3 regions of the Pseudoalteromonas sp. S8-8 genome follow, and region 1 is predicted to be linked to each of the others. Evidence: predicted binding sites of a transcription regulator. Region 1 holds the regulator's gene; each other region holds the start of a gene.
The links. Region 1 encodes LexA, which represses DNA repair genes until DNA is damaged. Its sites were predicted from a motif close to TACTGTATNNNNATACAGTA; they were not measured.
Positions count from the first base shown of each region.

Region 2: a site for LexA is predicted at 1,560-1,579, ahead of L659_RS0112595 (exonuclease domain-containing protein). Genes of this name have one in related genera too.
Region 3: a site for LexA is predicted at 1,943-1,962, ahead of dinB (DNA polymerase IV). Genes of this name have one in related genera too.

Region 1 is NZ_AUTR01000067.1:47,354-51,649, reverse strand. Features, by position in the region: gene L659_RS0120245 (membrane protein) at 1-255, opposite strand, end outside; gene L659_RS0120240 (hypothetical protein) at 569-949, shown strand; gene L659_RS0120235 (PaaI family thioesterase) at 950-1,390, opposite strand; gene lexA (transcriptional repressor LexA) at 1,558-2,175, shown strand; gene coxB (cytochrome c oxidase subunit II) at 2,659-3,801, shown strand; gene ctaD (cytochrome c oxidase subunit I) at 3,801-4,296, shown strand, end outside.
Region 2 is NZ_AUTR01000037.1:69,566-73,861, forward strand. Features, by position in the region: gene L659_RS0112585 (SapC family protein) at 1-531, shown strand, start outside; gene L659_RS0112590 (DUF6445 family protein) at 524-1,243, shown strand; partial or broken gene L659_RS1000000123925 (protein phosphatase) at 1,282-1,461, opposite strand; gene L659_RS0112595 (exonuclease domain-containing protein) at 1,591-3,753, shown strand.
Region 3 is NZ_AUTR01000023.1:84,169-88,464, forward strand. Features, by position in the region: gene L659_RS0107150 (M17 family metallopeptidase) at 1-748, opposite strand, end outside; gene dinB (DNA polymerase IV) at 878-1,930, opposite strand; gene L659_RS0107165 (acyl-CoA thioesterase) at 2,610-3,044, shown strand; gene L659_RS0107170 (aldo/keto reductase) at 3,054-4,106, shown strand; gene L659_RS0107175 (ABC transporter substrate-binding protein) at 4,223-4,296, shown strand, end outside.

The DNA.
Region 1 (4,296 bases):
GGTTAAAAAGTTCTCAAAAATTATTTGTGTTGGATTAACCACCTGAGATGCAATATCGTTAAGGGAGGCAACATAATCAGCCTGCGTAAATGGGTTATTAAGAGTACGTGTTGCAAGATGCTCCCCATGAACTTTATCAAGAGGAATAGCGCTCATGACTAAACCGCCTAATAGCCAAGCTAAAATTTGTAATGTGAGCAAATAACCGAGCCATTTATGTAACTTGCGAGCATACTTAAATATTTTTTTATTCATGTTTTAGTCTTATTATTTTTAGAGGCTAGTTTATTACATTAATGGGATTAGTTACTGCGACATTTTGTCGCAGTTTAAACTATAGCTTACTGTAATCATTTAAAAATAAAAAAGATTACACTTAAATTGCTAACATGAATTATTTGTTTAATTGAGCTGAGTGTTTGATATCCAGCTAGCTTTAAACGCTAAAAAATACTTAAAAGCTGCGAAATATCTATATAAAGTGGTTAATAGAGCATAGTTGATTTGGTATAACGGTAAAACTGCGTTAAAGTTTGCAATGAAATTATTAGAGGATAAATACGAAACGATGTCGGAAATTCAATTTTTAAATGTAGATCTTGAGCTTGAATCAAAGCAAGATATTAGTTTGCTAGTGGCAGACTTGAAAAAAGTCGCGACGATTTTACATTATGACAAAGACGAATACCGTCAATTAGCGCGTATTGAAGCAATAGGTGTAGTAAACACGCCTGACAAAGCAATAAACCATATATGTGAGCTTATTGAATCGTGTTCGCGTAACGCGCTAAAGCAATGGTTAAGCTGTTCACGTAGAACGTTTGATATTGGTTTTGAATCGGGCACTTCCCCTAAGTGCTTTAATCAAGCCTTAGATGCAGATACATTACTACGTATATCTGCGATTGGTGCGGGTATGGAAATTACAATTTACCCAATCGAAAAGTAACTATCTTCGCTCTACGACTGCTGCGGTCATTTTTGATACGCAGCACAGCTCATTGCGGCTATTTGTAATTTTTATTTCCCACACTGAACTACGTTTGCCAATATGAAACGCTCTTGCCGTTGCTGTTAAAGTGCCGTTGCGAGATGCTTTTAAATGACTTGCGCTAATTTCCTGCCCCACGCAGTAAAATTTTGTAAAATCGACAACAAAGTTAGCTGCATAGCTGGCAACTGTTTCGGCAAGTACAACGTTAGCACCGCCGTGAACCATGCCCATTGGGTTATGATGCTCAGGAATTGCCGGCATAGTGGCTACTAAGTAATTATCACCAATTTCAGTGACTTCTATTCCCATGGTTTTCATTAATGTTCCTTGGCCATCAATGCCTTGTTCTAACTGCTTGCACAGCTCTAAAGTGATGGGCTGGTACCAAATACTCATAATGACTCCTTTGCTTTTTTAATCATTTATAAACCTAGCTTTAGTTATATCCCTAAAATGTACACAAGTGAAATTACTTTGGCTATTTTAAGGCTTAATTTAAATTTGCGATTTTTATTTAACTGTATATACTCACAGTTAAATGTACTGTATGGAAAACCAGTTGTATGCGACCATTAACGAACCGCCAAGCTCAAATACTCGAACTAATTAAAGTTTTTATTAAAGACACTGGTATGCCTCCTACACGTGCTGAAATAGCGCAAACATTAGGTTTTAAAAGTGCCAATGCTGCTGAAGAACATTTAAAAGCACTTGCTAAAAAAGGCGCAATTAAAATGAAACCAGGTGCAAGCCGTGGTATTCAGTTAATTGAAGAAGAAGAGCCAGAACAATTAGGTTTACCGCTTATAGGGCGTGTTGCTGCTGGTTCACCTATCTTGGCGCAAGAGCACGTTGAAAGTCACTGCAAAATCGATCCATTAATGTTTAAACCGGCTGCAGATTTTTTACTACGCGTTAACGGTATGAGCATGAAAGATATTGGTATTATGGATGGTGATTTACTTGCTGTACATCGTACTCAAACCGCTGAAAATGGGCAAGTTGTTGTTGCCCGCCTAGACGAAGACGTAACTGTAAAACGTCTTGAGAAAGCGGGTCGTAAAGTATTACTTCATGCTGAAAACGACGATTTTGAATCTATTGAAGTAGATCTTGAGAATGAGTCTTTTAATATTGAAGGCTTAGCCGTTGGCGTTATAAGAAACGCTGATTGGATGTGACTTTAAAAATAGCTTTTAAACAAGCAGTTTTATAAATGCGTACTAATTAGTACGCATTTTCTGTTTTAAATTCGCACTAAAAATAGGGCATAAATAGCTCACTGACAATTTAAGCTGTAAACTTTTTTGCACTTATATTTTCCCCCTCCGAATGCGTTAAACCCCTTTGTTTTGCTCATCTTTTGAACTTCCTGTTACCTAGTTGGTTACTGATTTTTTATTAATTACTCAATATCACCTGATTGTTTTTTATACTAAAACTTGCTTGTTGTTCATTTTTTAGCTAATTATTAATGTGCTGAGCTAATAATAACTCACAGCTTTTTAGTTTTGAGAACACACAATATACACAAACCCGTTGTTGGCGCAGCAAAACCAATCAATATTAAATGAGATTGACTAAAAAAATAAAAATAACGAATTGGCGTTTAAGCCGTATGCCTCTTCGCTTTGCATTCGCAATAGCATCAAAGGAGCCGTCACATGGGTAAACTGACCTCTACCTTGTGGCTTATATTATGTGTTTTTTCGCACCCAGTTTTGGCTAACAGCCAATACAATATGCGCAAAGGCGTAACCGATATAAGCAATAATGTATATCAGCTGCACATGACCATATTTATAATATGTTGTGTGATTGGGGTGATAGTGTTCGCAATTATGTTTTGGGCACTTATTCATCACCGCAAATCTAAAGGGGCTGTACCTGCCCAATTTCACGAAAGCACTAAAGTAGAAATACTTTGGACTGCAATCCCGTTTGTTATTTTAATTGCTATGGCAGTACCAGCCACTAAAACCCTAATTGCAATGGAAGATGCCAGCAAAGCTGATCTCACTATTAAAATTACAGGCTCGCAATGGAAATGGCATTATGAATATATGGGTGAAGATGTAGAGTTCTACTCTATTTTATCTACCCCGCAAGATGAAATCGCGAACCTTGCAGATAAAAATCCTAACTACTTACTTGAGGTTGATAAGCCTCTTGTACTGCCAATAAATCAAAAAGTACGATTTTTAATGACTTCTGACGATGTTATTCACTCTTGGTGGGTACCTGATTTTGCAGTTAAAAAAGATGCGAATCCCGGCTTTATAAACGAAACATGGACGAACATAAACGAAGAAGGTACTTACCGAGGCCAATGTGCTGAGTTGTGTGGTAAAGATCATGGCTTTATGCCTGTTGTGGTGGTCGCTAAATCTGAGGCTGATTTTAAAACGTGGCTTGCAGATGCAAAGCAAGCTAAACAAAAAGCAGCATTAGCAGATGCCGCATTACTTGATAAAACCCTCCCAAAAGAAGAATTAATGACTTTAGGCGAACAAGTATATATGGCCAATTGTGCTGCATGTCATCAGCCTACTGGCATGGGGTTACCGGGTGTATTTCCTGCACTTAAAGGCAGCCCTATAGTGCTTGGCGATATAAAAGATCACATTGATGTAGTTATCCATGGGCGACCCGGTACGGCAATGCAAGCATTTGCCAAACAGTTATCTATAAAGCAATTAGCAGCGGTTATTACTTATAAACGTAATGTGTGGGGTAATGATACGGGTGATGTTATTCAACCGAGTCAAATACAGGCAGCACTTGATGCCAAAGTGGAGGCGAACTAATGAGTAGCATAGTAGAACAACCTAACGCCAATGAAGCTCATCATGCTCATCACCCAGCTAAAGGTTTTAAACGCTGGCTTTACACAACTAATCATAAAGATATAGGTAGTTTATATTTAATTTTTTCGCTGACCATGTTCTTAATTGGTGGTGGAATGGCCATGGTGATCAGAGCTGAATTATTTCAACCAGGTTTACAGTTGGTCGATCCTCACTTTTTTAATCAAATGACCACCGTGCATGGTTTAATTATGGTGTTTGGTGCGGTTATGCCGGCCTTTACAGGCCTTGCTAACTGGATGATACCACTCATGATTGGCGCGCCAGATATGGCATTGCCAAGAATGAATAACTGGAGCTTTTGGATTTTACCGTTTGCGTTTTTAATCCTATTGGCATCATTATTTATGCCTGGTGGGGGTCCTGCATTTGGTTGGACTTTTTATGCACCACTGTCTACAACATACAGTAATGATAATACTGCATTGTTTGTAT
Region 2 (4,296 bases), on a different contig from region 1:
GAGAACTTGTTTTATCAGAACTCGCAGTGGCAGGGCGTGTATTTACCGCTTCAATTACAGCGTCAGCCATTTTTTGTTGGTGATACTCATGCGCAGCAAACTCAATACCCTGTGTGTATTAATTTAAATAGCCCAGCAGTCGTTAATAATCGAGCGCAAAGCCAGAATAATTTAGAACCAATTTATACCCAAAGCGCAGAAGAAAGTAGCTATTTCAAACAAATAAAGCAGTGTTTAGGGCATTTACTACAGGGCGAAATAGACAATAAAAAGTTAATTGATACCTTGTTACAGCATGATCTACTGCAGCCATTATCGCTTGAGGTAACGTTTCAGAACAGTCAAAAAACAAAGTTAAACGGCCTATACACTATTAACCAAGAAAGACTCGCACAACTTAATAGTGATCAAATTACGCTTTTACATCAAAGCGCTTTATTACCCGCTATTTATACTGTTATAACCTCACTTGGCCAAATATACCCATTGATAGAGCGTAAAAATGCAGTGCTTAATTTAGCCGATGATTGATTTTAAACTAAACGAAAATACGGCGTTACACATACATACTGTAGGGGAAGAGAAAACCCCAATTATTGTTATTGATGATTTTGTAAATAATGTAGATGCGCTTATTAATTTTGCTGTGTTTTCTCAAAGTGCTAGAGAATCGTTTTGCGCACAAGAAAGTGATTTTTACCCAGGAGTAAGAAAAGCAGCACCGCTTAGTTATATCGAGCGGTTAAAAGCGCTTGCGCCAATTATTAATTCGCACTTTGATATGGCGGATAAAAGCGAGTTTGATGTAATTCTTTCTGCTTTTTCAATTGCATGCACTGAGCCTGATAAGCTCAGGCCAATACAAATGCTCCCTCATTTTGATACACCTAATATGAATCAACTTGCTATGGTGCACTTTTTATGTGATGAAACTCATGGTGGCACTTCATTTTATAAGCATAAATCCTTAGGGTATGAACGTATAACAAAAGAGCGGCTTATGCTTTATAGGCAAGCTATTAAGCAACAAGCCATGGCGCAAAAGCTTCATAAAAATCCACAATATATAAATGGAAGTACAACTTTGTTTGAGCAAGTTTACAGAGTAGAGGCAAAGCTAAATCGCGCAGTTATATACCCAAGTAACTTATTGCATTCCGGTAATATAAACGCGTCTAATGGTTATGCCTGCGACCCAGTTAATGGGCGTTTAACTATTAGTAGCTTTGCTGTTTTACGCTAGCTTTTTTATTACCGACTAAAACTCTCAAAGTACTCTTTTTACAGCTCTATAGTGAGTGCTTTAGGGCGAATGCCTTGTACTAGGTTGTATACCTCTTCTTATGTGTAACCTGTCGAATTTAAAATAAGTGCAGCGACCAACCCTGTGCCGCAGGTGCCACCTTTGCAATGTATGGCAATGGTTTGTTTTTGTTGTATGGCTTGTAATATGTCGCTTTTTACATTTAGTGCTTATTGACTCTACATTATTTTGATATGGCAACTATAAGCATTACCGATTACAAGTTTAAGATTGAATAATAAGCATAAATACTAGATACTGTTTTTATATACAGTTATGGCGATATTATGAAAAAAGAATTACCAGCAAAATACTATTTAGCGCATTTTAGAGAGCTTATTGAGTTTGTAACTAGTAAATGTATGCATTTACTTGAGCCTAAACATAGTGAATTTATTAGTAAAATTAACCAGCTAGATGAACAAAGCCAGTGCATGTTGGCGCGTGTGTACTCGCGAAAGCCTTATTTGGTGCAGGCGCAATCGCTTAATTATGAAGAAATAACATCACCGCATCAGGCTATTTATACGCTTAAAAAAGCCGATATTTTATTTGAGCCAAACGAGCAGCATTATTCGCAGCTTTTAGCGCACTTAACCAAACCTTCTTTGGTTGAGTTGCTAAGTAATTACGACGAGCAAATAAGCTTTAAAAAGAGCGCCGGTAAAGGCGCGCTGGTGGATATTGCGCGTGAGTTTTTTAAAGCATGCCCACAAGAGCTTGCGCCACTTTATAGCCAGTATGTAATTAATAACCGCAGTGATTACTACGAGTATTTTGAGTTTTTATTTGCAGGCAAACTAAGCAGCGGCGATGTAAATCATCAAAATCGTTTTGTAATGCGAGACTTAGGCTTAACCGCTACACGCGAAGGGCACAGTGAGAGCTTGTCACGCTTTGAAACACTTGAAGAAGCGCAATCAAACTATTTACTAAACCGTTACCGGTTAGCATTTAAAAACATTACAGATGAGAGCGACTATGCTGCTTTAGCGTCGCAGGTTTTAGTGCAAGCTACACATGGTGCCATTGCCGTTGTATTAAAAAATAAATTATTAGTTAGGCTTTATAGGCAGCTAAAAGCAGTTGATAGCGAACTTGCTTTTAGCTTACTAGAAGGGTGCGCGGATGATAGCGAAGCACAAGAAATTCAAATAAGAGAGCAATACAGGCTTGGCAATAAAGAGTGGGTAAAAGCTCGATTAGAAGCCATTATCGAAAACCCGCTCACTGATGATTTACTGTATTTTGCTGACGATTTTTTAATGCGTAAGTTTAATAAAAAAACACGTTCTCGTTTAAGTGCCATGCTTGCCGATACTCAGTGCGTGCTAGAAATAGATGAACTGTACCGAGGTGAAGTAGAGCAGGGCGTAAACGATTATTATACTCGCCAAGGTATGCAGGTATTTAATACCGAAAACACGCTTTGGCAAAGTTTGTTTGGTTTGGTATTTTGGCATGAGCTATTTGTGGAGTCGCCTTATCCGCCATGCAATGAGTTTGATATTTATCCGCAAGTATTAAGGCTTGGTAATTTTTATGAAGCGCAGCAAATACAGATAAATGAGCGCTTAGCAAAGTGCCAAACGTCGCAAGCATTGCTTAATTTAGTATGCAAAAATGCAGCGCAATACTTTGATCAACCTAACGGTTTGTTTAGGTGGCGCAGCAATTTATTAGAGCCACTAGAAACGCTTATTTTAAACAGCCCACTTGAGGCATTAATTACTCATTTAACGGCTATGAGCAAACATTATTTACAGCTAAAAGACGGCTACCCCGACTTAATGGTAATTAATAATGGCCAAGTACATTTTGAAGAGGTAAAAGCCCCAGGTGATAAGCTTAGGCGCAACCAACTTACCACCATAGATAATTTAAAAAATGTGGGCTTTACGGTACATATTGCCGCAGTTAAGTGGTTTGTAGACCCAAACCGTATTTACAGCGTAGTTGATATAGAAACCACGGGCGGCTTAAAAGGCGGTAACCGTATTACCGAAATAGGCCTTGTAAAAGTACAGCACGGTAAAGTAATTGATACTTGGACTAGCTTAGTTAACCCCGAGCGCCATATACCTGGATTTATAACGTCACTAACTGGTATTAGCGACAGCATGGTTTATAACGCGCCCGTATTTGCAGAGGTTGTAAAGCCACTAATTGATAAACTAGCAGGCAGTATTTTTGTAGCCCATAACGTTAATTTTGACTATGGCTTTATTAAAAAAGAATGCGAGATGGCAGGGCACTTTTTTAAAATGCCAAAAATGTGCACCGTGGTTGAGTCGCGCAAAGCGTTTAAAGGCTTAAAGTCGTATTCGCTTGGTAACCTTAGTACGCATTTTAATTTAAACTTAACCAGCCATCACCGCGCATTGGCCGATGCAACTGCCACTGCCGAGCTGTTATTGCTGATCCAAAATAGTGAAACGCTAACGCCGTAGGGTATTAGCTTACCTTTAAGTATTTGAAATTTAGTTAATAAGTGGTTTTATTGTAATTTTTTAATTTATTTTTGGAATAAAGTGTTTTTGTAAATCGTCTTCTTTATGTCAATCCGACAAACTAGAGGACAAAACAATGACTAAATTAAATAAAATTGTAAGCGTAATGATGTTAAGCGGTGTGTGTACTTTTACAGGTGCAGTGCACGCCGCTGATATTGAAATATCTCAGTCTACGTCGGCGCAGCAACAAACATCTACATCTATTGCGCTTTCACAAAACGGTTTAACAGCCAGTGGTAGCAATGATACAAACGCATCTAGCGATACACAAGTAACGGCTGATGACTCGCAAAATACAGATTCAACGGCAAATAATACACAAACTCCATCGCAAGAAAGCAGCGAGGCCGCAGAGCCTGCAAATTCATTAGTGGCCTCTGGCAGCTCATCTTTAAATAACGCATTGAACGCATCGGCATCGTCTTTAAATACCACAGGCAATACCACAGTCAATACAGCGCTTGATGCAACAGCGCAGTT
Region 3 (4,296 bases), on a different contig from region 1:
TAAGTGTGCGAGTAATTTCGCCCTCTGGTACATATTCAAGCTTAACAACACGTGGGTGATGGCGCTCAACTGCATACGATGCACGAGCAACAGTGCTTAGCATTGGGTAGTTTTTATCAATAGCTGCAATATCATCAATTACGTCAACCGCAATGTTTGAGCCTTTAAATAAGTCAACGCAGTAATCAGCAAAACGTGGTGGAGCCATACGCTCAGGTTCAGTGCCACATAAGTCACGCGCGGCATATTGGCCTGCAGCAATTGCATTAACAGCTTTAATTGTTTGCTCGCTTGCGCCAACTAAACCAATTTGAGTAATAGGTTCAATACTTTCACCGTGATATTCACGCGCTTCTAATGGCTGCCATAAGGCTTGGCAAGCGCCTAAATAAGCAACTTCTAAAGCATGCTGATAACGGCTATCGCCATTTAAATTTGGTAAAAATAATGCAGGATTAACACTACCCGACGCTTTTGCTTCGTTAATTGCTAATTTAGCAGCATCAAAATAACGGCGAACATCGTCGTAATCTCTATTTAACGGACCCGTTGGCGCAAGTACAACGCGTTTGTTTTCAATCACTAATAAAGTAACTTGTTTACCAATACGAGAATCAACTTTTGCTTGGTCTAAAATAGCATCACGTAATGAGTTATTTGGTAATTGAGAAAAGTCATCACTAATAATAATAAGCGCATCATGAGATGTACATTCAAGGCTTGCACTAACCGCTTGAGGGTATGCCATAAATAAAGTCCTGTTAGAAAACATAAGCCCCTATTATCGTCGATTTAAATATTGAAGACCAGCAAGGTGCGATGAGCTAATTATACAAGTTGCCAATAAATGGCAACTTGGGGTTACAGGCTTTACAGCTTAATCGAGAATACTAAGTTGAAAGTTTTGTTCTGGCTCGCTTTTAATGCCAACGCCTATGCCAAGTAATCTTACAGGTTGTTGTAGCCCTCGTTGATAAGCCTTAGTAAGGAGTTGAATAAATATTTCTGTGTTTAGCTCGTGGTATGCCTGATCGGCTGAGGTTACTACAAAATTTGCAAACTTCACTTTAACACTCAGCTTATTAATACGGTTTTGTAATTGCTGTTTATTAAGTCTTAAAACTAATTCGTCTAACAATTTTGGCAGCTCATCTAAGCACTCTTGCAAACTTGTTTTATTGTATTCGTAGGTATGCTCAACACTCAGCGACTTTCTGATGCGATCTGTTGATACTTTACCAACATATTCACCTGCACATTTTTGATAAAGCGACACACCAAAATTACCCACATGTTGCTGCATCCAGTTAACGCCTTTTTCACGAACATCCTTGCCGGTATATAAGCCTTTTAAATTTAGCTTTTCGAGCGTTACTTTACCCACCCCCGGAATTTTCCCCAGCGGTAATTGCGCTAAAAAGTCATCGACCTCATGAGGCAAAACGACAAATTGACCATTCGGTTTTTTTTCGTCGCTGGCTATTTTGGCAATAAATTTAATCGGTGCAATACCTGCTGATGCAGTGAGCCCTGTGGCATTGTAAATATCGGCTCTTATTTGCTGTGCAATAAGTGTGGCACTGCCTTTACAAGCAGTGCTGTCTGTTACATCTAGGTAGGCTTCGTCTAAAGAAAGAGGCTCAACTAAGTCTGTGTAGCGGCTAAATACTTCACGTATTTGATTTGAAGCTTCTTTGTATACAGCCATGCGCCCAGGGACAATAACTAAATCGGGGCATAATTGTTTAGCATGATAGTTCGACATAGCCGATCGTACGCCATATTCTCTAGCTATGTAGTTAGCGGTTGAGAGCACGCCTCGTCGGCTATTGCCTCCAATAGCAAGCGGTACACATGCAAGTTTTGGATTATCTCGCATTTCTACTGCTGCATAAAAGCAATCCATGTCTATGTGAATAAACTTCTTCATCACCACAACAATAACTGGTTATTTATACAGTCATTATTATAGAATCAAATGTGATAAGCAAGCCTAGGGCCTGTTTATCTTTCGAGGTTAAATTTGCAGCAGTATGTTTGGTATTTAGGAAAGGCAGAGCCTATGTAGTGTGGTTATTCCCCATAAATAGGCGATAACGTAGCACAAATGCCAAACATACGCTGCCCGAAGGGTTCTGCCTAGGGGCAATTTACTCTTTGTTGCTCGGTTTTTACTTAGCCCACTAGGTCACAAACCTCGCGCCGCGATTAAATAGCCCCTAGATTGAACAAATTTTAATCCTGAAAGGTCAACAGGCCCTAGTTAGCGATTAAAAAAAGCGCTTATTACCTTCTTGCTCTTTATAACCGCGCAACCAAAACATAACCTCGAAAAAAAACCCCGCTAACATTAAAATAATAGCGCCTGATTCGTTACCCATTGCGTAACAGGTAAAAGAGGCTATAAAAACTAAACAAGCTAAGGACCAATTAATTATATTCTGCATATTTTTACCTTTGTGTGTTTTTGTGTTTGTCTGTGTAATTTAACTGTAGACCTAAAATTAAACAGGTACAATCATCTTATAAAAAAACATGCCATTAATTACCTTGAGCTCGTAACCCCATGTTGATAATCTAAGTACTTTAAAATTAAGGGCCAATAAATAATGCAAACGTTTAAAGATCAGCACCCTATCCATACCGACATCACCGTAGCGTGGGCTGATATGGATGCACTACAACACGTAAATAATGTAGTGTATTTACGTTACTTTGAAATAGCCCGAATCGACTTCTTAAATAAAATAAATCTGTTCGATACAATAAGCCCTAATGGCGTGGGCCCGGTAATAAGCGAAAATAACATTCGTTATAAACGCCCAGTTACATTCCCAGATACGCTTACAGTCGGTGTTACTATTTCTGATATAAAAACAGACCGATTTGTTATGAATTACACCGTATTTAGTCACGCACAAAACGCTATAACAACAACAGGCACTTCAAAAGTGGTTATGTTTGATTTTGAAACAGGCCAAAAAGCCCTCATTGCAGAGCCTCTTTTATCGGCGTTAGTTAGCTACTCTCAAGACGAGCAATAAGGAATTCTCATGCAATACAGCCCACTTGGCAGCAGTGGTATTAACGTTTCAAGAGTATGTTTAGGCAGTATGACTTGGGGTAAACAAAATACTCAAAGCGATGCTGATGAACAAATAGCCTACGCGTTAGAGCAAGGCGTAAACTTTATTGATACAGCCGAAATGTATGCAGTACCGCCCTCTCCAGAGACCTATGGTAAAACTGAGGAAATTATTGGCAATTGGCTATCGCGTAATCAGCAAAAGCGCAGCGATGTGGTACTTGCTACAAAAATTGCAGGCAATGGATTATCGTGGGTACGTGATGGTGGCAATATTACGCACCAAACAGTAATAGAAGCCGTAGACGATTCACTTAAGCGCCTTAAAACCGACTACATTGATTTATATCAGCTGCATTGGCCAAACCGCTCTACCCCGCACTTTGGCAGACAATGGCCCGGCACTCTTAAATTTACCGACGTAAATACACAAGAGCAGCAAGCTAGTATGCTTGATATTCTAGAAGGCCTTAATGAATGTGTTAAAGGAGGTAAAATTAAACACTGCGGTTTATCTGACGATACGCCATGGGGTATAAGCCAGTTTTTAAGTTTGGCCAAAGAGCATAACTTACCGCGCATGGTATCTATTCAAAACGAGTTTAGCTTAGCGCATGCTAAAGACTGGCCGTATTTAATAGAACAATGTGTACACGAAGATATTGCCTACTTACCGTGGTCGCCTTTAGCGGCCGGTTTATTAACGGGTAAATACCTAAATGGTGCTCGCCCAGAAGGCTCTCGTTGGACCTTCATGCAGCGCAACGGTATTTTTAGAGATACACCCAATGCAGAGCAAGCCACTAAGCAGTATGTTGAGCTGGCTCATGCAAACAATATTACTCCAGCACAACTAGCACTCGCATGGTGTAACCAAGTAGATGGCGTAACCTCTTCAATTATTGGTGCAACAAGCATAGCCCAATTGAAAGAAGATATTGATGCATTTAACATCACGTTAAGCGACGAAATTCTTAGTGAGATTAACACTATATTTAAAAACTATCCTATGCCTTATTAAGCATGTACCAGTTAAAAGCAGCCTTGAACAAGGCTGCTTTTAACTAAAATATTTGACCCTACTACAACCAACACTATACTTTAATTAAGTTTTCTTAATTCAACGAACACTTATCAATGCTGAGAAACGGATACTATGCATTTTGCCTATTAATTGTATTTAACGCGCATGCCGTTGAGAAAAAAGTACA